One region of the Staphylococcus felis genome, then DNA from elsewhere that is predicted to be linked to it. Evidence: riboswitches for the same ligand, from Rfam matches in the RefSeq annotation. Region 1 holds a riboswitch; each other region holds the start of a gene.
The links. Region 1 has a riboswitch for S-adenosylmethionine ahead of metX (homoserine O-acetyltransferase MetX). Riboswitches for the same ligand answer to the same signal wherever they lie in the genome.
Positions count from the first base shown of each region.

Region 2: linked by a shared signal. The riboswitch ahead of C7J90_RS05480 (Na+/H+ antiporter NhaC family protein) and the one ahead of metX (homoserine O-acetyltransferase MetX) in region 1 are both predicted to bind S-adenosylmethionine.
Region 3: linked by a shared signal. The riboswitch ahead of C7J90_RS00345 (M20 family metallopeptidase) and the one ahead of metX (homoserine O-acetyltransferase MetX) in region 1 are both predicted to bind S-adenosylmethionine.
Region 4: linked by a shared signal. The riboswitch ahead of C7J90_RS06270 (methionine ABC transporter ATP-binding protein) and the one ahead of metX (homoserine O-acetyltransferase MetX) in region 1 are both predicted to bind S-adenosylmethionine.

Region 1 is NZ_CP027770.1:618,150-623,626, reverse strand. Features, by position in the region: gene C7J90_RS03050 (DHH family phosphoesterase) at 1-1,474, opposite strand, end outside; gene C7J90_RS03045 (DUF2232 domain-containing protein) at 1,479-2,399, opposite strand; gene metX (homoserine O-acetyltransferase MetX) at 2,643-3,608, opposite strand; SAM riboswitch class I at 3,691-3,793, opposite strand; gene serS (serine--tRNA ligase) at 4,569-5,477, opposite strand, start outside.
Region 2 is NZ_CP027770.1:1,199,542-1,205,018, reverse strand. Features, by position in the region: gene C7J90_RS05485 (SRPBCC family protein) at 1-298, opposite strand, end outside; gene C7J90_RS05480 (Na+/H+ antiporter NhaC family protein) at 478-1,776, opposite strand; SAM riboswitch class I at 1,882-1,989, opposite strand; gene C7J90_RS05475 (amidohydrolase) at 2,044-3,171, opposite strand; gene hutI (imidazolonepropionase) at 3,410-4,648, opposite strand; gene hutU (urocanate hydratase) at 4,648-5,477, opposite strand, start outside.
Region 3 is NZ_CP027770.1:61,829-67,305, reverse strand. Features, by position in the region: gene C7J90_RS00360 (pyrimidine-nucleoside phosphorylase) at 1-1,266, shown strand, start outside; gene C7J90_RS00355 (DoxX family protein) at 1,285-1,638, shown strand; gene C7J90_RS00350 (S-ribosylhomocysteine lyase) at 1,695-2,168, opposite strand; SAM riboswitch class I at 2,340-2,445, shown strand; gene C7J90_RS00345 (M20 family metallopeptidase) at 2,549-3,733, shown strand; gene ldmS (L-aspartate--L-methionine ligase LdmS) at 3,734-4,921, shown strand; gene C7J90_RS00335 (DUF2750 domain-containing protein) at 5,021-5,477, shown strand, end outside.
Region 4 is NZ_CP027770.1:1,335,977-1,341,453, forward strand. Features, by position in the region: gene aroD (type I 3-dehydroquinate dehydratase) at 1-418, shown strand, start outside; gene C7J90_RS06240 (nitroreductase family protein) at 469-1,017, shown strand; gene C7J90_RS06245 (thioredoxin family protein) at 1,105-1,425, opposite strand; gene C7J90_RS06250 (arsenate reductase family protein) at 1,607-1,963, shown strand; gene gcvH (glycine cleavage system protein GcvH) at 2,030-2,410, shown strand; gene C7J90_RS06260 (toprim domain-containing protein) at 2,631-3,026, shown strand; gene C7J90_RS06265 (thioredoxin family protein) at 2,992-3,306, shown strand; SAM riboswitch class I at 3,347-3,455, shown strand; gene C7J90_RS06270 (methionine ABC transporter ATP-binding protein) at 3,555-4,583, shown strand; gene C7J90_RS06275 (methionine ABC transporter permease) at 4,576-5,271, shown strand; gene C7J90_RS06280 (MetQ/NlpA family ABC transporter substrate-binding protein) at 5,297-5,477, shown strand, end outside.

The DNA of each region.
Region 1 (5,477 bases):
CATACATCACTGTTGACTCTAAACGGGTTAAGCGCTGTTCTGTAGGCTGATACTCGAGTAGTTCAGTGACCAACTCTGCTGTTGAACTCGCGTATGGTTCCATATAGACAAGTAATGGGTTTGCAATAAAGCGTTCACCACGTCTATGGTGGTCAATCACGACTTTTCGGTTCGCTTTGTTAAGGATATTCTCATCAATTACCATTTCTGGTTTGTGTGTATCTACAATGACTAATGTTGTTTTAGAAGTCATCATATTCCACGCATCATCAGATGTAATGAATCGCTCTTTTAATTCTGGCTTTTGATCGATTTCGTCCATGACACGACGTAATGTCGGATCAATATCAGATTCATTTAAAACAATGTATGCATCTAAATTATTCATCATTGCAAAACGTGTTACACCAATTGCTGCTCCGATTGCATCTAAATCTGGTCGAGTATGCCCCATGACAATAACACGGTCACCTTCAAGTAGAATATCTTTTAAAGCATGTGAAATAACACGAGCTCTGACACGTGTCCGTTTTTCCATCGGGTCAGTCTTACCACCATAAAAACGCACATTCCCATTTATATTCTTAATGGCAACTTGGTCACCACCACGCCCTAAAGCTAAATCAAGCCCTGACTGTGACAACTCCCCAAGATCAATTAAGTTTTCTGAACCTTCTCCAATACCGATACTCAATGTTAATTGCGCCCGATAACCTACACTTTTTTCTCGAAGCTGACTTAAAATGTCAAACTTTGATTCTTCAAGTTCTTCTAATATACGTCGATTTAAGTAAGCAACAAATTGATCAGAGCTGTAACGCTTAAAATAAACATTGTATTCTTGAGCCCATCGACTGATTACACGTGTCACCATCGTATTTATCTCTGAACGTTGTGTATCATTCATATTTTGTGTAATTTCATCGTAGTTATCTAAAAATAATGTCGCAATAATGGGTTGTTGATCATCATACGCTTTTTGAATCTCTGCTTCTTCGGTAATATCGGTGAAATATAAGATTTTTTCATCTTTTGAATATTTCACGCGATAGATGTAAGCCCCGTCTTCTATCTCAATTTCTCTTGCTTTATCCAGTTGCTTTAATATATTAGGATAAACCTCATTAATCGGATCAGAAATCACATTTCGCTCAATACGATCCGACATAAACTGGTTAACCCAATCAATCTGATCATTTTCATCTAAAATAATAAGTCCAATTGGCATCTTTTTAACAGCTCTATCAGTACCTGCTGAAATTTTGCCACTTAAATCATCTAAGTAATACTCAAATCGATGAAATACACTTCGCAATATAAAAATGCTAATAATTAACATAATGAATAACGTAATCGCTGATATGAAAGCAAATAATTGATTAAAGAAAAAAGCTATGCCGACAATACTCACTGCTACTAGAGCCATCACGATAAAAGGTAGCGCTAATGTTTTTTTCATAGAATGACGATTCATTTTGTCACCTCTTATTATTTTTGATCATACGCTTCAAGTTGAGCCCTAAATCTAATAAACCTATTAAACGTGTTAATGGGTAGAATATAATCCCTACAATAATAAAGATAATCGACACTGCTTTTGGCATACGCTTCGATGCACTCACATAATGAATCAGACTCAAACCTTGGATAACCATCAAAAAGCCTAATACAATTTGGAAATTCAAACTGATACTATGTTCTGTAGTACCAGGCTCTGTTAAAATCCCAAAAAGTAATGCAATCGCATATATAGCAAATGCAGAACGTCTCACTTGCCATAAATACAGAGGTCTAAAAACAGGTGTTGCTACCTTAAACTTACGTAAAATAGGGCATATAATGATTAATGAAATAATCAAAAACAACGCAATAGTTATCACGATAAGTCCAGGCATTTGAACAGCAAGTTGTTCAACAGATGCATTTAACACCTCTTGAGATTGTGTATCTAAATTTTGCATTTGAATTGTTTGATCTACTGCACTTTGATAAGGCTTTAACAGTTCATTTGCATATGGGAGTTTTTGAATACTTTGTAAAATCATCATTGCAACAAGTGTTAAAATACTTGCTACGAATGTTGCCATATATAAAATACGCTCTTTAGAGGCACGTTTTTGCAAGAGATAACCGATTACTGCACTGACACTCAAAAGAATAATCATGTATGTCATGATGAAAATACTGCCTGTTAGTGTAGCAATAATAATAGTAATCAGAGCTGCTAATCCAAATGATTGAACAGCACGATACCATAAGACAACGCCCGGTATTGTTGCAAAAAACGCAATAATAATTCCTAATAATGGCACAAAATACATTGCTAAAGCAACAACTGCTAATGCTAAAGTGCCTAGTAAAGTTGCTTTAGGCTTGATTTGTGAAAACAATGACGCCACATCCAAACTAATTTATGATATAATTTATATTTTACAAGATTTGTAATATGAATACAATTGCCTCTTAGCTATTACAAAACTCTCAAAATCATCGCTACAAAACTCATGGCACTGCATAATCATCAAAATTCAAGAACACTCACAGACAATAACTATGAAACTGATAAATACACCCTTTTATTTTGTTAACGATATTTTTGCATATATAAGATTATAACAAAATTGTAACAATCAAGTCTAAGTTTAACGACGGAATCGTGAAACTTTTAAGAAATGATATAAGTAAGGGGCCCAGTCATTAAAGTTTAATAAAAATCCATCATGTCCGACATTATCCGTCACAAAGAAATGTCTATGGTATTGAAACGACTCACCTAAAGCAACTATTTGATCATCCGGATAGAGTAAATCATCTTTAAATCCAATGGTTAATACTTTAGTATCTAATGATTGGAATATTGCCTCAACATCATCTCGACCACGATATATATCGTGACTATCAAGCACTCCTAATAATGTCAAATAACACTCTAGATCAAAATCACGTTTGAATTTGTCACCTTGATACTTTTGATAAGATACTACTTCATCTGGTGTGAATCGTGCATCATAACTTTTAGATGAACGATATGTTAAAAATCCAAGTTGCCGCGCAATGCTCAATCCTTCCTCACCGCCGAGATAAATTGCTTGTCGTGCGATTTCATTAAAGGCGCGGCTATAGGATGACGTCTTAGCGGTTGATGCGAGTATGGCTGCTTTTTTAACTTCAAACTTTTGATTGTAAAGCAACTCTAAAGCCTGCATCCCACCTAACGATGCCCCTATCAAAACATCAATCTTTTCAAATCCTAATGCTTCTATGCCCATCTCAATTGCTTTGACAATATCTCTCATCGTAATTCTTTTTGGAAAATGCTCATCTGTAACACATGAACTCGATCCAAATGGGCTGCCAATAACGTTAAATGTCAAAAACTGATAATCATGAAGCGGCATATATCCTCCATCTATAATTTCACGCCACCATCCAGGATGCTCTTTTGTTCCATATGTAAGATGGTTACCTGTTAGTGCGTGACACACTAATACTAATGGTTGTCCCTGATAACCGACGTATTCGTATCGTAATAACAAATCATCAATTCGCTCACCAGATTCTGTTTCAAATGGTCCTAAATGCAAAGTGTCTACAATATAATTAGTCATTGTCACGTCCCCTCCCCCAAAAAATAAAAAAGTTGCATTCCGAATTTGATATACGGTAACACAACTTAAAAGAATCTATTATGACTTATCACTCGAATATTCGTTGGTTGTAGCACCGTACTTAATAAATTAAGTGGTTGCTGAAGTGTCATCAGGCCAAATCCCTCAACTTCTCTTAATAAGTATATATAATTGTTTTATTTATAAATTAATCATACCTCACAAGATAGCAACTTGTAAATGAATATCAGAATTAACTGAACTTTCCATCATACCTCCCTACCTTCCTATATTCAAGTTAGACTGCCCGCACAGAGAAGTCACTATAACCACCTACTAAAAATAGTGTCATCTCAATGGTTTTATAATTAAAGCTTTATTTAAATTTTATTTACATTAATCCCCATTTTCAGTCTAAAACAAGACACAATAGAGACTAACCTTCCCTAATTTTTGGAGAGATTCGTTGTTGGGTAAGGTAATTGGTCAACATGGAAGCCATGAGTAACCTTACTATAATATTATTTATTGGAAATGCTTAACTCCAAAAAGAGCGATACGTGTTAAATGTCTTAAAAACAGTGCTTATGAAACCTTATGTATCTTAAAACTCAGGCTAGGACATAAATATCTCAAAGTTTTCTTATAATGAGATGATTCATTCAATGATACGAAAAGGTCTTTTTTTAAAGTATTTCAATGTAAAATTACATGTATATCACGTCGTATTGTTGGCGAGACGCCTGAGGGAATAGGATGAGCGTCGAGACCGCGGCTCTACCCATCCCCTAGGAAATGCGAGCCAAACAATACGAATGATTGATAAAAGAAATGCGTAGAGATGGTTCGATCATGAATCATCTCTACGCTATTATTTTGGGATTGATGTCCCAGCCTCAGTCTGTATAAACGAATGTCTTTCTGATATTCATTTAATTGAACTATCGCGATTTAAACGCATTATTTGGGTTCGATTACAGTTTGACCACCCATAAATGGGACAAGTGCTTCAGGTATTGTAATAGAGCCGTCTTCATTTTGATAGTTTTCAACGATAGCAGCAAATGTACGACCTACTGCTAAACCAGATCCATTTAACGTGTGCACAAATTCAGGTTTAGCATCTTTATCACGTTTGAAACGGATGTTTGCACGACGCGCTTGGAAGTCAACACAGTTTGAACAAGAGCTGATTTCTTTATAGTCATTGTAACTTGGCAACCATACTTCTAAATCATAAGTTTTGCTAGCACCAAATCCAATATCACCAGTACATAAAATAACGCGACGATATGGTAAACCTAACTCTTCTAATATTGCTTCAGCATTTCCAGTCATTTCTTCTAATGCATTCCATGAATCTTCAGGTTTTTCGATACGCACCATTTCGACTTTATCAAATTGGTGTAAACGAATTAAGCCACGTGTATCTCGCCCTGCAGAACCTGCTTCACTTCTGAAACATGCAGATTGTCCTGTGAATTTTTCTGGTAAGACACCTGGTTGAATAATTTCATCACGGTAATAGTTTGTTAATGGGACTTCTGCTGTTGGGATCGTGTAAAGTCCTTCTTTTTCAACTTTGAATAAATCTTCTTCAAATTTTGGTAATTGACCTGTTCCATACATTGCATGACGATTGACAAGTTGTGGTACCATCATTTCAGTGTAGCCGTGCTGTGTTGTATGTTTAGTAATCATATAATTCATCAATGCACGCTCTAATTTTGCACCTTCATCTGTTAAGAAGACAAAACGTGCGCCTGATACACGTGCTGCACGGTCAAAGTTCGCCATTTTTAAATCTTCAACAATGTCCCAGTGTGCTTTCGCTTCGAAATCAAATGCACGTGGTGTTCCCCATTTTTT
Region 2 (5,477 bases), 580 kb from region 1:
ATGTCATTTCAGTAATGCCTGGGCTACGTTCTTCAAAGTAGACTTCAATCTGATCAACATCTTCACTAAAATCAGGCATTTGAATCGTTTTGATGATTTGTTCATCAGGTATTAAAGTCTCGTAAGTCCCAATGATTCGAATGACTTTACCATTTCGACTATCTACAACTTCATAATGTCCGCCCTCAGTTCGATCAGTTCGTACTGATTGATTCGTACGTTGTGAGGTCATAAACCATAATCGTAATTGTTCAGGATCCAACCATGCCTCATAAACTTCGCTTGGCATTGTTTTCATAAGTCGTACAATATTAATTTCGACCCACTCATTTTGTAAATGTTGCACTGACTCCACCTCACTTTAATTAAATGCTACTATAAATATTGTATCGCAAAATGGAATATTTTGGGATGATAAGATTTTAACTTATATTCTACGATATCATCTCAAATGTTTATTTTTGTCATAAAATTAAGTTAACGCTTTAGTTTTGGCCAGCCGAATATAATCGAGATAACACCACATAATGCAAGCATGACTGGATATATGGAATAAGGTAGCAACATCACAGGAGAAATACCTGCTACACCTGCTGCAGCTATCAATTGAGGACTATATGGAATAAAACCTTGAAAAGCACTACCAAAAATATCCAAAATACTTGCAGACTTTCTTGGATCGATATCATATTCTTTCGCAATATCTTTAGCGAGGGGTCCTGTCATAATGATTGAGATTGTATTATTCGCCGTCGAAATATCAGCAACACTGACAAGTCCAGCAATACCAAACTCCGCACCACGACGAGAACGAATCCGATTTTCCACAAAATTGAGCAACCATGTTATACCCCCATAATATTCAACAAGACCAATCATACCTCCAATCAATAATGCAATCATTGCAATATCTTCCATTGCAACGATTCCTTCTGAAGCTGCTTTTAGAAAGCCAGCTAATTTGAAATCTTGATACAACATACCGATGATTCCTGACAGTGCTATACCACCAAGTAATACAAGAATGACGTTAACCCCTATAATGGCTAGAATTAATACGAACAAATATGGAATGACCTTGATAAATTCAAAGTCATATTCATGTGTTTGATCAATATGACTATTATACGTTAACCACCACAAAATCACTAATGTCACAATAGCCCCGGGCAGTACGATACGGAAGTTCACTTTGAATTTATCACTCATTTTGGTGTGCTGAGTACGAACTGCAGCAATCGTTGTATCAGAAATCATCGACAAATTGTCCCCAAACATCGCTCCACCAACGACAGTAGCCATTGCCAACGCAGCAGGTATGTCAGTCGCCTCACTAATACCAAAGCCGACAGGTGCAATTGCAGCGACAGTACCGACAGACGTTCCCATTGAAATAGATATAAACATACAGATTAAAAAGATACCTACAATCAAAAAGTTTTGGGGAATAAGCGACAGGCCTAAATTAACGATAGATGAAACGCCTCCCATTGCTTCAGCCGTTTTAGAAAAAGCACCGGCCAAAATAAATATCAACATCATTAGTACAATATTGGGATGCCCTGCTTTTTGCGCAAAAACTTCCACCTTATGTGTCCATTTTTCTTTAGGCTTCATCATTAAAGCGACAATGACACCTATGATGGCAGCAACATTAAGTGGCATAAAGGTAAAATCTTGTGTCACGATACCTGACCCTAAAAAGATGCCTATAAATACAATTAAAGGGATTAGCCCCCATGAATGTCCTTTTTCATTCTCTTTCTGAATTGACATATAATTACTCCTTATAAAAAATTGAGATCAATAACTTCACGGATAGATGTGCTCTTCTTCCATCCAAAAAAGTGATGATCTCAACCGATGTTATGGTTTTATAACTTCTTATCTTTAGTGATACATGATATTAAGTCACTTCTGGAATTGGCACACGCATTTCATGTTGCCGAAGTATCGACGGGCCAGTCCCTCCACTTCTCTTGATATGAAGTATTTGATTGTACTGTTAAACTGTACAGGAATTTATACATCACGTCAACGCCTTTATGCATCTTGTAATAATCGTTTTACAAATGACACAAAATAATCTGGAACCTTGTCTAGTATGGCCTCATTCGGATTATATTGAGGATGATGTAACGCATATCCACTCTCTGAACCAATCATTGCAAAATGTACAGGTGCTACACCTTGATACCCTGAAAAGTCCTCTCCAATGGTTAAGGCGCGTGGCAAAACATCAACATCATATCCAACCGATTGCGCAATCTCATATGCAATCTGCTGTAAATGTGCGTCATTATAAACGGATTGCGTTATACGTTGATAATTTAATTTAACTTCAAGGCCATATTGTTTTGCAATACCGTCACAAATTTCATACATGCGGTGTTCAATTGTATCCCTCACATTGGCATCTAATGAGCGAACAGTACCTTCAAGTCTCGCACTTTGAGGGATGACATTCCATGTATGTCCACTTTCGATACGCCCAATTGATACTACCGCTTCTTCGTATGGCGCTATATTCCGACTTACAATCGTTTGCAAACTTAAGATAACTTGCGCAACAACAATATTCGGGTCATTGCCGTCTTGGGGCATCGCAGCATGTGCACCAACCCCTTCAATTTCTATCTCAAAACGATCAACATTTGACGTCATATACCCTGATTTTGCCCGCCATTCTCCTACTTTGAGTGATGGATCGTTATGAAAACCGATAATTGCTTTTGCACCATCTAACACACGTGATTCAGCTACCTTTGCTGCACCATATCCGATTTCTTCAGCGGCTTGAAATATCAAACGTACACGGCCATTCAGCTGTTGTTCTTCTTTTTTGAGTAAAACTGCTGTACCTAATACAGCAGCCATATGAATATCATGACCACATGCATGCATCGCTCCATTATTTTTCGATTTAAATGCAAGTTCTGTTTGTTCTTTAATAGGTAATGCATCAATATCCGTTCTAACAGCTAACAATGTATCGCCTTGTCCAATTTCAGCAATTAAACCTGTCTCTAATGGCACATCTATTATTTTGATATGATAATCTTCCAAAATTTTACGAATACGTTTTGTCGTCTCATATTCTTCAAGCGATACTTCTGGGTTTTCGTGGAATATTCTCCGCCATTCTATTAATTGATCCGTTAAATTAGTCATTTCGCCTCATCCTCTCATCAAAACATACGCCTTTCATATCTATTATTGTATCAAAACTGTTATTACCTTCACATCTCCCTCTATTGATAGATATCAAACCTTTTTAAGATTGTTATGTCATTTAATTAATGTAAAACGACGATTGAATTATGAATAAGTTGAATAATAAAAGAACTGAACGTTGTCAAAGCGCAATTTGCTTCAACATGCTTCAGTTCTTTGATATGTGTCGTGTTATTTACGATAAAATTGACAGATCTCGATTAACATATAATTGACCATCTTTAATGACCTTTTCAACATGGTTAATGCCATAATGATATGGAATGTATTCATGATTAGGTGCATGCCAAATAACAATATTCGCCTTATCTCCTGCATTTATCGTTCCTGCATCTACATCAATTGCTTTTGCTGCGTTAACCGTCACAGCATTCCAGATTTCATTTGGTGATAATTTTAACTTAAGTGCAGCAATGGCCATAACCATTTGCAAATTGTTTGTGACACAACTTCCCGGATTGAAATCAGTCGCAATAGCGATTGCACCACCATTATCAATCATTCCTCTAGCATCAGCATAAGATTCTTTACCTAAGTAGAATGTTGTACCTGGTAATAATACTGCCACGGTATCAGATGCTTTAAGTTTCTTTTTATCCTCTTCACTTGATGCGACTAAATGATCCGCTGAAATAGCCTCTTCATCAATTGCAAGTCCCAAACCACCTAAAGGATCAATTTCGTCTGCGTGGATTTTGACTTTGAATCCTTCTGCTTTAGCAGCTTGCATATATCGTTTTGACTCTTCTATTGTAAAGACACCTTTTTCACAGAATATATCCGCAAAATCAGCTAATGTTTTAACTTCTGGGAGTAGGTCAATCATATCTTGTAAAAATTGTTCATTAGATTCAGCTTCCTTTGGTACAGCGTGTGGTCCAAGGAAAGTATGACGCATCTCTAAGTTATACTTTTCTTGCAAACGTCGTGACACACGTAATTGTTTAAGCTCATTTTCTTTATCTAAACCATAGCCACTTTTACTCTCTACGGCTAATACACCGTGATGAATCATTGTGAGTAAATCATGTTCTGCTTTTTCAAACAGCTCATCTTCAGTGGCATTTCGTGTTGACTCAACCGTTGAGAGTATACCCCCGCCTTGCTCAAGAATTTCTAAATAAGACACTCCTTGACGTTTTAATGTCATTTCGTGCTCCCGTGAACCGCCATGCACTAAATGTGTATGTGCATCTACAAGTGCTGGAGAAACTACTCTATCTGTTGCATCAATCGTTTCTTTCGCTACATAGTCTTCAGTGTATTCACCAGAATAAACAATTTTACCATCTTTCACAACAACTGTTCCATTTTCAATGACTGTTAATTCATCTAGCGCTTTACCTTTCAACGGACGATCAGTGGACTGAGGTAAAACTAACGCTTTAATATTTTGGATTATTAAATCATTCATTATTTTTCATCACCTTTACCTGTAATCATTGGAATATCGACACCTTTTTCTTTCGCAGTCTCAATTGCAATATCATAACCTGCATCAGCATGTCTCACTACTCCCATACCCGGATCTGTCGTTAATACGCGCTTCAATCGTTTTTCAGCTCGCTCTGATCCATCAGCCACAACAACTAACCCAGCATGTAAAGAATAACCCATACCAACACCACCACCATGATGAACAGAAATCCATGATCCACCTGCTGCAGTATTGATTAATGCATTTAAAATGGCCCAATCACCTACAGCATCAGAACCATCCTTCATTGATTCTGTCTCGCGATTTGGAGACGCAACAGAACCTGAATCTAAATGATCTCGACCGATAACAATTGGGGCTGAAATTTCACCTTTCCGTACGAGTTCATTCAACGCTACGCCCATTTTCGCGCGTTCCCCATATCCTAACCACGCAATACGTGATGGTAAACCTTGAAATGCAATTTTTTCACTTGCCATATCTAACCAACGATTTAACTTTTCATCCTCTGGGAATAATTCTCTCATCAATTGATCTGCACGTTCAATATCTTTTGGGTCTCCAGATAATGCTGCAAAACGGAATGGTCCTTTCCCTTCACAAAATAACGGACGAATATATGCTGGTACAAAACCTGGAAAATCAAACGCATTCTCCAATCCTTCATCAAATGCAACTTGACGGATGTTATTACCATAATCAAATGCAACTGCACCTTTCTTTTGGAATTGCAACATCGCATCGACATGCTTTTTCATAGATTGTTTAGACAGCTTAACATACTCATCTGGATGATCTTGACGTA
Region 3 (5,477 bases), 560 kb from region 1:
GGTGGCGAACTATCGCAAGAAGAAATTAAATTTGTAGTTGACGGATATACTAAAGGAGATATTCCAGATTATCAAATGTCTAGTTTAGCGATGGCGATATTTTTCCAAGATATGTCAGATGAAGAGCGTGCGGCTTTAACAATGGCTATGGTTGAGTCTGGTGATCAGATTGATTTGTCTAACATTAATGGTATCAAAGTCGATAAGCATTCTACAGGTGGCGTGGGTGATACGACAACACTTGTTTTAGCACCTTTAGTAGCGGCACTTGATATTCCGGTAGCTAAGATGAGTGGTCGAGGGTTAGGCCATACTGGTGGAACAATTGATAAGCTTGAGGCAGTTGATGGTTTTCATGTAGAGATTTCTGAAGAGGAATTCGTTCGGCTAGTCAATGAAAACCATATTGCAGTAATTGGTCAAACGGGTAACTTAACTCCAGCTGACAAGAAAATCTATGCGTTACGTGATGTGACAGGTACAGTTAATTCTATTCCTCTGATTGCATCTTCAATTATGAGTAAAAAAATTGCAGCAGGTGCAGATGCTATCGTGCTCGACGTTAAAACAGGAAATGGTGCATTTATGAAAACAGTTGAAGAAGCAGAAGCTTTGGCAGAAGCAATGGTAAAAATTGGAAATCAAGTTGGCCGTAAAACGATGGCGATTATTTCAGATATGAGTCAGCCACTAGGCAATGCAATCGGTAATGCACTCGAACTGAGAGAAGCTATTGACACCTTAAAAGGAGAAGGGCCTGAAGATTTAACAGAATTAGTACTGTCATTAGGTGCACAAATGGTTGTATTAGCCCAAAAAGCAGACACATTAGAAGACGCTCGTGCAATGTTACAAAGTGTTATCGATAATGGTCAAGCTCTTGAGAAATTTAAAACATTTTTAGCTAATCAAGGTGGGGATGCTTCGATTGTTGATGAGCCATCGAAATTGCCATCTGCTGAATATCAGTATGAATTGCCGGCTAAAAAATCAGGCGTAGTTTCAGATATGGTTGCGAATGAAATAGGTATTGCGTCTATGATGTTAGGCGCAGGACGTCAAACAAAAGAGGATGAAATTGATTTAGCTGTTGGACTTGTATTGCATAAAAAAGTAGGCGATGCTGTTGAAGCGGGTGAATCGTTATTAACGATATATGCCAACCAAAATGACGTTGAACAAGTCAAACAAAAATTATATGAAAACATTACGATTTCAGAAACTGCCGATTCACCACAATTGATTTATAAAGTTATTACGAAATAAAGCGAAAAGGGTGAGAAGATGAAATTGCGATTAAGACGAGTTTTAGGCATTGCCTTTTTGATGATTGGTGTTTTACACTTCATTAAGGAGCGTCAATTTCGAAATATCGTCCCGCATTACTTACCGCTTCGTAAAACAGCGGTATTAGTGACTGGTATTTGTGAAATGGTAATTGGAATAAACCTGTTTATAAAGCGACCTTCTTATCAACTTAAGCATTGGATTATTGCCTTTTTGTGGTCTGTTTTACCGGCTAATATATATATGGCTCGAAAAGGGCTTCCATTAGGAGATAAACAATTATCCAAACCTGTTCTATATGCGAGATTACCGATGCAATTCGTATTGATGTATGTAATACGCAAACTATAATATATTAAAAAACGGTTGAACCATAATAAGGATTTCAACCGTTTTTTGATGTCTATTTATGCTTTGCCATGACCAAAAACATCATGCCATTCACTACGTTTATCTAAAAAGGTTTGTGCAATTTGTTTAGCATCTTCTAATGAGTGAGAAGCAGCCCATCCGCATTGAACTTCATTACACGCGGGCACTTCTTTTGCAGCCAGAACATCGTGGATTGTCTTCTCAACAATATTTAGAACATCTTCATAATGATCATGATTTATGAAAGAAACATAAAAACCAGTTTGGCATCCCATAGGACTTAAATCGACGACTTTGTCAGAATGGTTACGAATATTTTCAGCCATAAGATGTTCTAATGAATGTAATCCAGGCATCTCCATATGCTCTTGGTTCGGCTGTTTGAAACGAATATCATATTTATATATTTCATCTCCATTTAGCCCTTTCATTTTTCCAGCTAAGCGGATATAAGGTGCAACGACCTTAGTATGATCTAAATTAAAACTTTCGACGTTCATTTTAGGCATTTATCATAGTCCTCCTTCACATGTTTATTTATATTTTAACACATTTTAAGAGGGATGAAATGAATGATATATGAGTTAAAAACTAAGGTTTAAAAGTAAATTTAAGAAAATTTAGAAATTAAAATGACAAATAGCTTAAAATAAGCTAAAATGATTACTAACTTAATATATAATTTATCAAGAGTGGTGGAGGGACTTGGCCCTATGAAACCCTGCAACCTCATCGTGATACGATAAAGGTGCTAATTCCAACAGTACGTATGCTGAAAGATAAATGACATGAACTAAGGTTATCAACTTTGCATCATCATCACGCTTGATTGATTCAGCGCATAGGTGCATTGAGGGATAACTTTTTTCTTTTTGGAGGGATATTAAACATGGTTTCAGTGAGACAACAAATTTTAGACTATATCGATAATCATCGGCTTTCTTATTTAGATATGAGTCATCAAATACATGAACGGCCAGAAATTGGCAATGAAGAAATATTTGCATCACGCTTATTAATAGATCATTTGAAGGAGAATGGATTCAAAGTAAAAAAGGATATTGCAGGTCATTCAACGGGGTTTATCGCTGAGTATCAATCTGAAAAAGATGGCGCAACTATCAGTTACTTAGCTGAATATGATGCGCTTCCAGGGTTAGGACATGCGTGTGGTCATAATATTATTGGAACAGCAAGTGTTTTAGCAGGTATAGCTTTAAAGCAAGTCGTTGATGACATTGGTGGGAGTGTGGTTGTATTTGGATGTCCAGCTGAAGAAGGTGGTGAAAACGGCAGTGCCAAGGCATCTTATGTCAAAGAAGGCATTATTGATGATGTGGATGTAGCACTCATGATTCATCCGGGGAATGAAACCTATCCAACAATTCCGACTTTAGCTGTTGATGTACTCGATATTAAATTTTTTGGCAAAAGTGCACATGCTTCTGAAAATGCGGATGAAGCCCGTAACGCCCTTGATGCTATGTTAAGTTTCTTCAATGGCGTTGCGCAAATACGTCAGCATATCCGAAAATCTGAACGTGTGCATGGTGTGATCTTAGACGGTGGTCGCGCAGCTAATATTATTCCTGACTTTACCCATGCGCGTTTTTATACTAGAGCGTCTACACGTAAAGAGCTTGATATATTAACTGAACGTGTCCATCAAATTGCAAAAGGTGCGGCAATCCAAACGGGCTGTAATTATGAATTTGGTCCTATCCAAAACGGTGTCAATGAGTTTTTACGTACGCCGGAGCTGGATGCATTATTCGAACGTCATGCCGTTGAATTAGGAGAAGAAGTCAGCCATGATGACTTTGGTTTTGGATCTACAGATACGGGGAATGTAAGTCACGTCGTACCCACGATACATCCACATATTAAAATAGGACCACGAAGTTTAGTCGGACATACACATCGCTTTCGTGAAGCAGCTGTAAGTCCTATGGGGGATAAAGCACTTGTTAAAGGCGCTAAAATTATTGCATTGATGGGCGCAACATTGATTCAAGATGAAAATTTATTAAAATCAATTCAATCACACCATCAAATATTAAGGGAGAAATTATAAATGACGAAGTATCTGAAAATGACAATGGGGGATCTTTACGATACAAATGTAGTCTACACTTCAAGACCATCATATGTCTCAAATCCATGGCTAGAAACTAATGAACACCAATCAAACTTTTTAACTGGTAGAGAACTACTCATTTCAAATCTTCCAGTCATTGTACATGAAGCGAGTGTGACGCATCGTCTTGAAACGTTATTTCAATTAATTGGGCGTACCATCCCTAAAAATGTATATACATTTAAAAATCAAGAAACGTATGAGAATTTGCTGAAAAAGCTGGCATACGAGGAAAATCGTCACATTTACTTTCAATATGTACACGGTGAAGACATTGTTACAGGTGATAAATATGCGATGGACAAAGATATCTTTACAAAATTAAATAATAAATCTAAAATTCCTGAATGGACAAATGGTAAATACTTACCGAGGCGTCAAGTCGTACCTATTGAAGCATTCAATGAGGTTATTGAAGAATGGGATTTACCGGTTGTGATTAAACCAGGAGATGAACTACCGACTGCAGGCGGATATGGTGTGATGATTTGTTATACAAGTGAAGACTTAGAAGCAGCTAAGAAACGAATTGCACGTGCAAAACATCAAACAGACACACTGATTATAGAGGAGTGTATTGATGCAGTTGAAAATTATTGCGTGCAGTACGCGCTACATCCTGATCATGGTATTGTATATATAGGGTCAGCAAAACAATTGACGAATGCATACGGGTTTTATAATGGAAATATCAATGCTATTGATGTACCCGACAAAGTCATTGAAGCAGGTCGAGAACTTATGCAAATAGGTGTTGACCATGGTTTTATTGGTATTGCTGGTTTTGATTTGTTAGTGGATGCAAAAGGGGATGTGTATGCAATTGATCTTAATTACAGACAAAATGGCTCTACAAGTATGTTGTTATTAGCCCCTTTATTGAAAGGAAAATATCACAAGTTTTATAGCTATTTCGCTGACGGAGATAATGAACGCTTTTTCAAAACAATCGTTGAGTATGTCGAGAAAGGGGTCTTATATCCATTATCTTATTATGATGGTGATTGGTACCAAGATGAGCAGGTTAATTCAAGATTTGCTGGTATTTGGCATGCTGATCACGAAGAGGACATTGCATTACTTGAGCACGAATTTGAAGTGAAAGCAGGTTTGTTGAAGGACTAAATTAGGCAAAGTGAATAGCTGTAAATAGTGATGAGATTGACGAATGACTCAATCTAGTTTATATTCACAGATAGGTTGATAATGAAAAGGAGTTTAGCCATGTCATACAAAAATGAACGCTTTTACAAAGACATTTTGACAAATGAACAATTCTTTTTGGCTGTTAAAGATAAAAAGATTATCAAGCATAGCCATAATGGTAAAGACTTATTTTGTTTTTGGACGAGAGAATCATTAGCAAAAGAGTATTTAGAAAACTTAAATGTTGATTATGATAAGATTAAGACGATGGATATCGACCGTTTCGCGACTTATGAATTAGATGATATGTTTGATGATGAAGATGAAGCACTAGTCAATGTAACGAAAGATATCGAGGGTCACGAAATTAGAATTGTTGACGCTATTAATGAGCTAATGTCTGATCTCGATCGTATTCGAATTCGTGAATTTGTTCAAGATATTGCAAAGACAGATACAGTGTATGGTCTGACAAAAAAGGGTTACAAGCAGTTTATGGTTGTATATGATGAGAATGATAATTTTGAGCAATCTC
Region 4 (5,477 bases), 720 kb from region 1:
GTGGGAACCCTACAATGACATCAGGAAAATGCTCGTTCATGAGTGTGAAGCACATCAAAAAGTCACTTTATTGTCTTACCATCGTTTTGATGAAACACCTAAAATCGAGGTGTTAAAAAAGACTTATTTCAATATGTCAAAGCTAGGGGCGCAACATTTGAAAATTGCAGTGATGCCTCAAACGAGACAGGATGTATTGACTTTATTAGAAGCACTATCTGAAGCGAGTGAAGCATTACCTCAGTGGGTGACAGGTATTTCAATGTCGCAACTGGGCGTCATTTCGCGTACAGCTCAGGAAGTATTTGGTGGCGCATTGACATATGGTTCAATATCAGAAGCAGTAGCACCTGGACAATTACACGTCAAAACATTATCAAACCTGATGCCTGTGTACAGTTTAGTTGAAAAGCGATAAGCCCTTAGATATAATTGATAATGGTTATCATTAAAAAGGGGTAGATAGAGATGCAACTTCAAAAAGCGATTGAAACAAGAAGAAGTATCAAAAATTTCACGAGAGATATGCATATTGATGAGTCGGTTGTAAAAGAAGCAATCGAAATAGCTGCTGATGCACCAAATCATGGGATGAGAGAGCCGTGGCGTGTTGTGTACGTCCCTAAGTATAAATTAGGAGAAATGAGTCGAGATATTTCGAAGTATGCATTTCCAAGAGATAAAGATAAGCAACAAAGTCACTATGATGCAGTCACAAATCTTGGCGGATTTTTAGCCATTATTATGAAATGTGATGCCAGACAAAGAGAAGAAAATGAAAACTACTTAGCAATTGGTGCTTTTGCTCAAAATTTGTTATTGTTACTCCATGATAAAGGGATAGGTTCATGTTGGAAGACACCAGAGTATATATTTAACCCGAAAGTAAGAAATGTTTTTGGTGTATTACCGGATGAACGGTTAGTTGGCTTTATTTATCTAACAGATTTAGAGGACTATGAGACGTGTCGAAAGGTTGAGCGAAAAAATAGGGGTTTAATTACTGATTATATTTAAACACTAATGACTATTAAAAGAAGAATAGCTTTCGAGCGAAACATTATTTATCAGTTTCAGCTTCGAAAGCTATTTTTACATATAATATTAACCTAAACTTTCAGATAAGTAACTTTCAACTTGTTCAGGTGATTTTGCGTGAGCTGAATGTAAGTGATGTAGTTTTTGACCGTTTTTGAAAATTAAAAGACTTGGAATGCCCATTACGTCATTTTCAATAGCAGCTTCTTCTAGTTCATCGCGGTTAACAGTATACCATTGATATGCATTATATTTTTCAACAATTGGATCAATCCACATGTCCATTGCACGGCAGTCCGGACACCATCCTGCTTCAAATTTAATAATAACTGGTGAGTCACTTTGAATAACAGATTTGAACGCATTCATATCATTAATTTTTTGCATATTAAAACCTCCGTAAAATCAACGTACCGTTATTATAACGGATTCAATGTTCAAAGTCATGCTACAAAATATAACGCTTAAAACAAAAACGAAACGTTGTTTTGAAATGAATAAAAAATAATTAGCTATTTTATTAAAATATTTGGTATATTTATTATAGTTAAAATGAGGAGGTAATGAAATGATTAAATTTTATCAGTATCACAACTGTACAACATGTAAAAAAGCATCAAAATTTTTAACTGAATATGGTGTGAGCCACGAGCCAATTGATATCATACAACATACTCCAACTAAGGAAGAGTTCCGCAAAATTATTGAAGCTTCTGGTATTGATATTAAAAAATTCTTTAATACACATGGTGCAAAATACCGTGAACTTAACTTGAAAGATAAGCTTGCTGACATGGATTATGAAGAGAAGTTAGAGCTTTTAGCATCGGATGGGATGTTAGTTAAAAGACCTCTTGCCATTTCTGGAAATACGGTCACAATAGGATTTAAAGAAGACGAATACCGACAAACTTGGGTTCAGTAAAATAGTTGATAGAATTTAAGCAATATGTCATGATAAATGTGTAAACATAAATAGGAGGGGATTCACGTGGCAGTGCCAAATGAACTAAAATATTCTAAAGAACATGAGTGGGTAAAAGTTGACGGAAATGTAGCTCTTATTGGTATTACTGACTTTGCGCAAAGCGAGTTAGGTGACATCGTATTCGTTGAGCTTCCTGAAGTAGATGATGAAGTTTCTGAGGGTGAAACTTTTGGTAGTGTAGAATCTGTTAAGACAGTTTCTGAATTATACTCACCTGTTTCAGGTAAAATTATAGAAGTTAATGAAGATCTTGAAGATGAACCAGAAGCAGTCAATGAATCACCATACGAAAAAGCATGGATGGTTAAAGTTGAGTTGAGTGACGAAAGTGAACTTGATGCATTAATGGATGCAGCTGCTTATGAAGAAATGATTGGTGAATAATACTTATTTTGAACTCCTTGGTAACATGTTTATCTTGGAGTTTTTTGAACTTTATATCAATGATAGGTAAGCGACTTCGTATGGACAGATTAGGTTAAAGTACGAGAGGAGCTATAACACCATATAACACAAATTGAGTAAGTTTTTCTGAGATTTAGCTCCATAGCGCATCTATGATTAAAAGTCGTCTTACGCCCATTTTATTTAGAAGGTGAAGACTATGGCGATCGTAAACAAAATCATTGTTGTAGAAGGTAAATCTGACAAAAAAAGAGTCAAAGAAGTATTAACAGAATCAGTAGATATTATTTGTACACATGGCACGATGAGTGTTGAAAAAATAGATAACATGATAGAATCACTCTACGATAAGCAAGTTTATATTTTAGTGGATGCTGATGCTGAAGGACGGAATATTCGAAAGTGGTTTTCGAAATATTTAAGTGAACGTATTGATATTTATATTGATTCTACTTATACCGAAGTCGCACGCTGTCCACGTGATTATCTCTCAAATGTTTTAGGCCGTCACGGCTTTGAAGTAAAAAAAGATTTTTATGTTAAAGGAAAGTACACATATCATGAATGTTTCAGAGCAATTGAACAATATATATGAGAATTATAATGAACCCACACATCTGATTTTTGGCTATACGCCGATGTGTGGGACATGTAAGATGTCAGAGCGAATGTTAGATATTGTGAATGATATGACACAGCTCCCACTCGTGAAAATTGATTTAAACTTTCATCCAGAGTGGAGTCGGGAAAATGAAATACAATCAGTCCCGGTCTTAATCATTATGAAGCAAGATCAAGAAGTACAACGTATTTATGCGTTTAAGTCTGTGACATATTTGTTAGAAATTTTCAAAAAAGCGATTGACGAATCGTAAGTATAATGATAAGATTAATAACAATTAAATATTCAGAAAACTCTTATCCGGAGTGGTGGAGGGATGTGCCCTATGAAGCCCGGCAACCGTCTAAATATTAGAAATGGTGCCAATTCACATAAAGTATTAATTACTTTTGAAGATGAGAGAAGCGACGTGTATACAATGCTTTCTCTTTTAACTCAAAAGAGAAAGCATTTTTTATTATGGTCTGAGATGGAGTCGTAACACGAGGAGGAACTAGCAATATGATTGAGTTAAAAAATATTGTTAAAAAGTATGAATCGAAATCAAAAACTGTAACAGCAGTTGATCATGTTGATTTAAATATAGGTACAGGAACAATTTTTGGAATTATCGGATTTTCGGGAGCCGGTAAAAGTACATTAGTTCGCTTATTTAATTATTTAGAAGTACCTACATCTGGTGATGTGATGATAGGGGGAGAACATATTGGTCAGCTCACTAAGGCTGAACTTAGGAAAAAACGCCAAAAAGTAAGTATGATTTTCCAACATTTTAATTTACTTTGGTCACGTACTGTATTAGAAAATATTATATTTCCGCTCGAAATCGCTGGAAGGCCTAAAAAAGAAGCGAAACAAGAAGCGATAAAACTGATTGAGAGAGTGGGTTTAAAGGGACGTGAACATGCGTATCCTTCTGAACTTTCTGGAGGGCAAAAACAGCGAGTTGGTATTGCTCGAGCGTTAGCAAACGATCCGGAAGTATTGCTATGTGACGAGGCAACAAGTGCATTAGACCCACAAACTACTGATGAAATATTAGATTTGCTATTAGAACTAAAAAAAGAAAAAAATCTAACAATCATCATGATTACGCATGAGATGCATGTGATTAGACGTGTATGTGATGAGGTCGCAGTAATGGAAAATGGTCGAGTGATTGAGCAAGGAAGCGTATCAGAAGTCTTTAAAAATCCAAAACATCGCGTGACAAGACGTTTTGTTCAAGAGGACTTAGAGCCACCACAAGATCAAGATGATGTAGTGAAGTCTATCGAATTGAATGAAAATGATTTGCTAGTTAAGTTTATATTTTCAGGAGAGAATACGACAGCACCAGTTATTTCTTATATCGCTCAAAAACATCAAATGGCGATTAATATTTTAGAAGGAAATATTAAAAACACCAAAACCGGGTCAGTCGGATTTTTACTCGTGCATTTATCTGACATTACAGACAGCACGTTTAACACACTACAATCAGATCTGGAATCTAAAAATATACAAGTAGAGGTGGTCAGTCGTGGGTAAGAGTTTCAGCGAGATTTTACAGGAAATGATAACAATGCCGAATGTGCGCTGGCCTGATGTGTGGTTAGCAACATATGAAACACTTTATATGACTGTCATATCGACTGTATTTTCGTTTATCTTGGGATTAGTCTTAGGCGTTATTTTATTTTTAACATCAAAAAGTCATTCTAAGCTTGGACGCATATTTTATAGTATTGTTTCATTTTTTGTTAATTTATTCAGAGCGATACCGTTTATCATTTTAATATTATTACTTATTCCATTTACGAGCTTAATTTTAGGCACAATTAGTGGTCCAACAGGTGCTTTACCAGCCCTAATTGTTGGAGCTTCCCCTTTTTATGGACGCTTAGTGGAAATTGCACTAAAAGAAATTGATAAAGGTGTTATTGAAGCGGCTCGTTCAATGGGCGCAAATACATGGACAATTATATTAAAGGTGTTAATTCCAGAATCTTCACCCGCTCTCATATCAGGGATTACTGTAACTGCTATTGCCTTAGTAGGATCAACAGCAGTAGCAGGCGTTATTGGTGCAGGTGGATTAGGTAACTTAGCATATCTGACTGGCTTTACGCGAAATCAAAATGATGTCATTTTAATTTCGACCATTTTAATACTTATTATTGTTTTTATCATTCAGTTCCTAGGGGATTGGGTTACAAATAAAATTGATAAAAGATAATTTACTTTTTAGGAGGAATAAAGGGATGAAAAAAGTTTTATCACTAGCTTTAATTTTAGTTTTAGGAGTTGTGCTTGCAGCATGCGGAAATAAAGATTCAGCAGGCGGTAGTGATGATAAAAAGGTTGTTGTAGGTGCTTCGCCAGCACCTCATGCTGAGATTTTAGAAGAAGCAAAGCCAATCTTAAAAGATGAAGGTTACGATC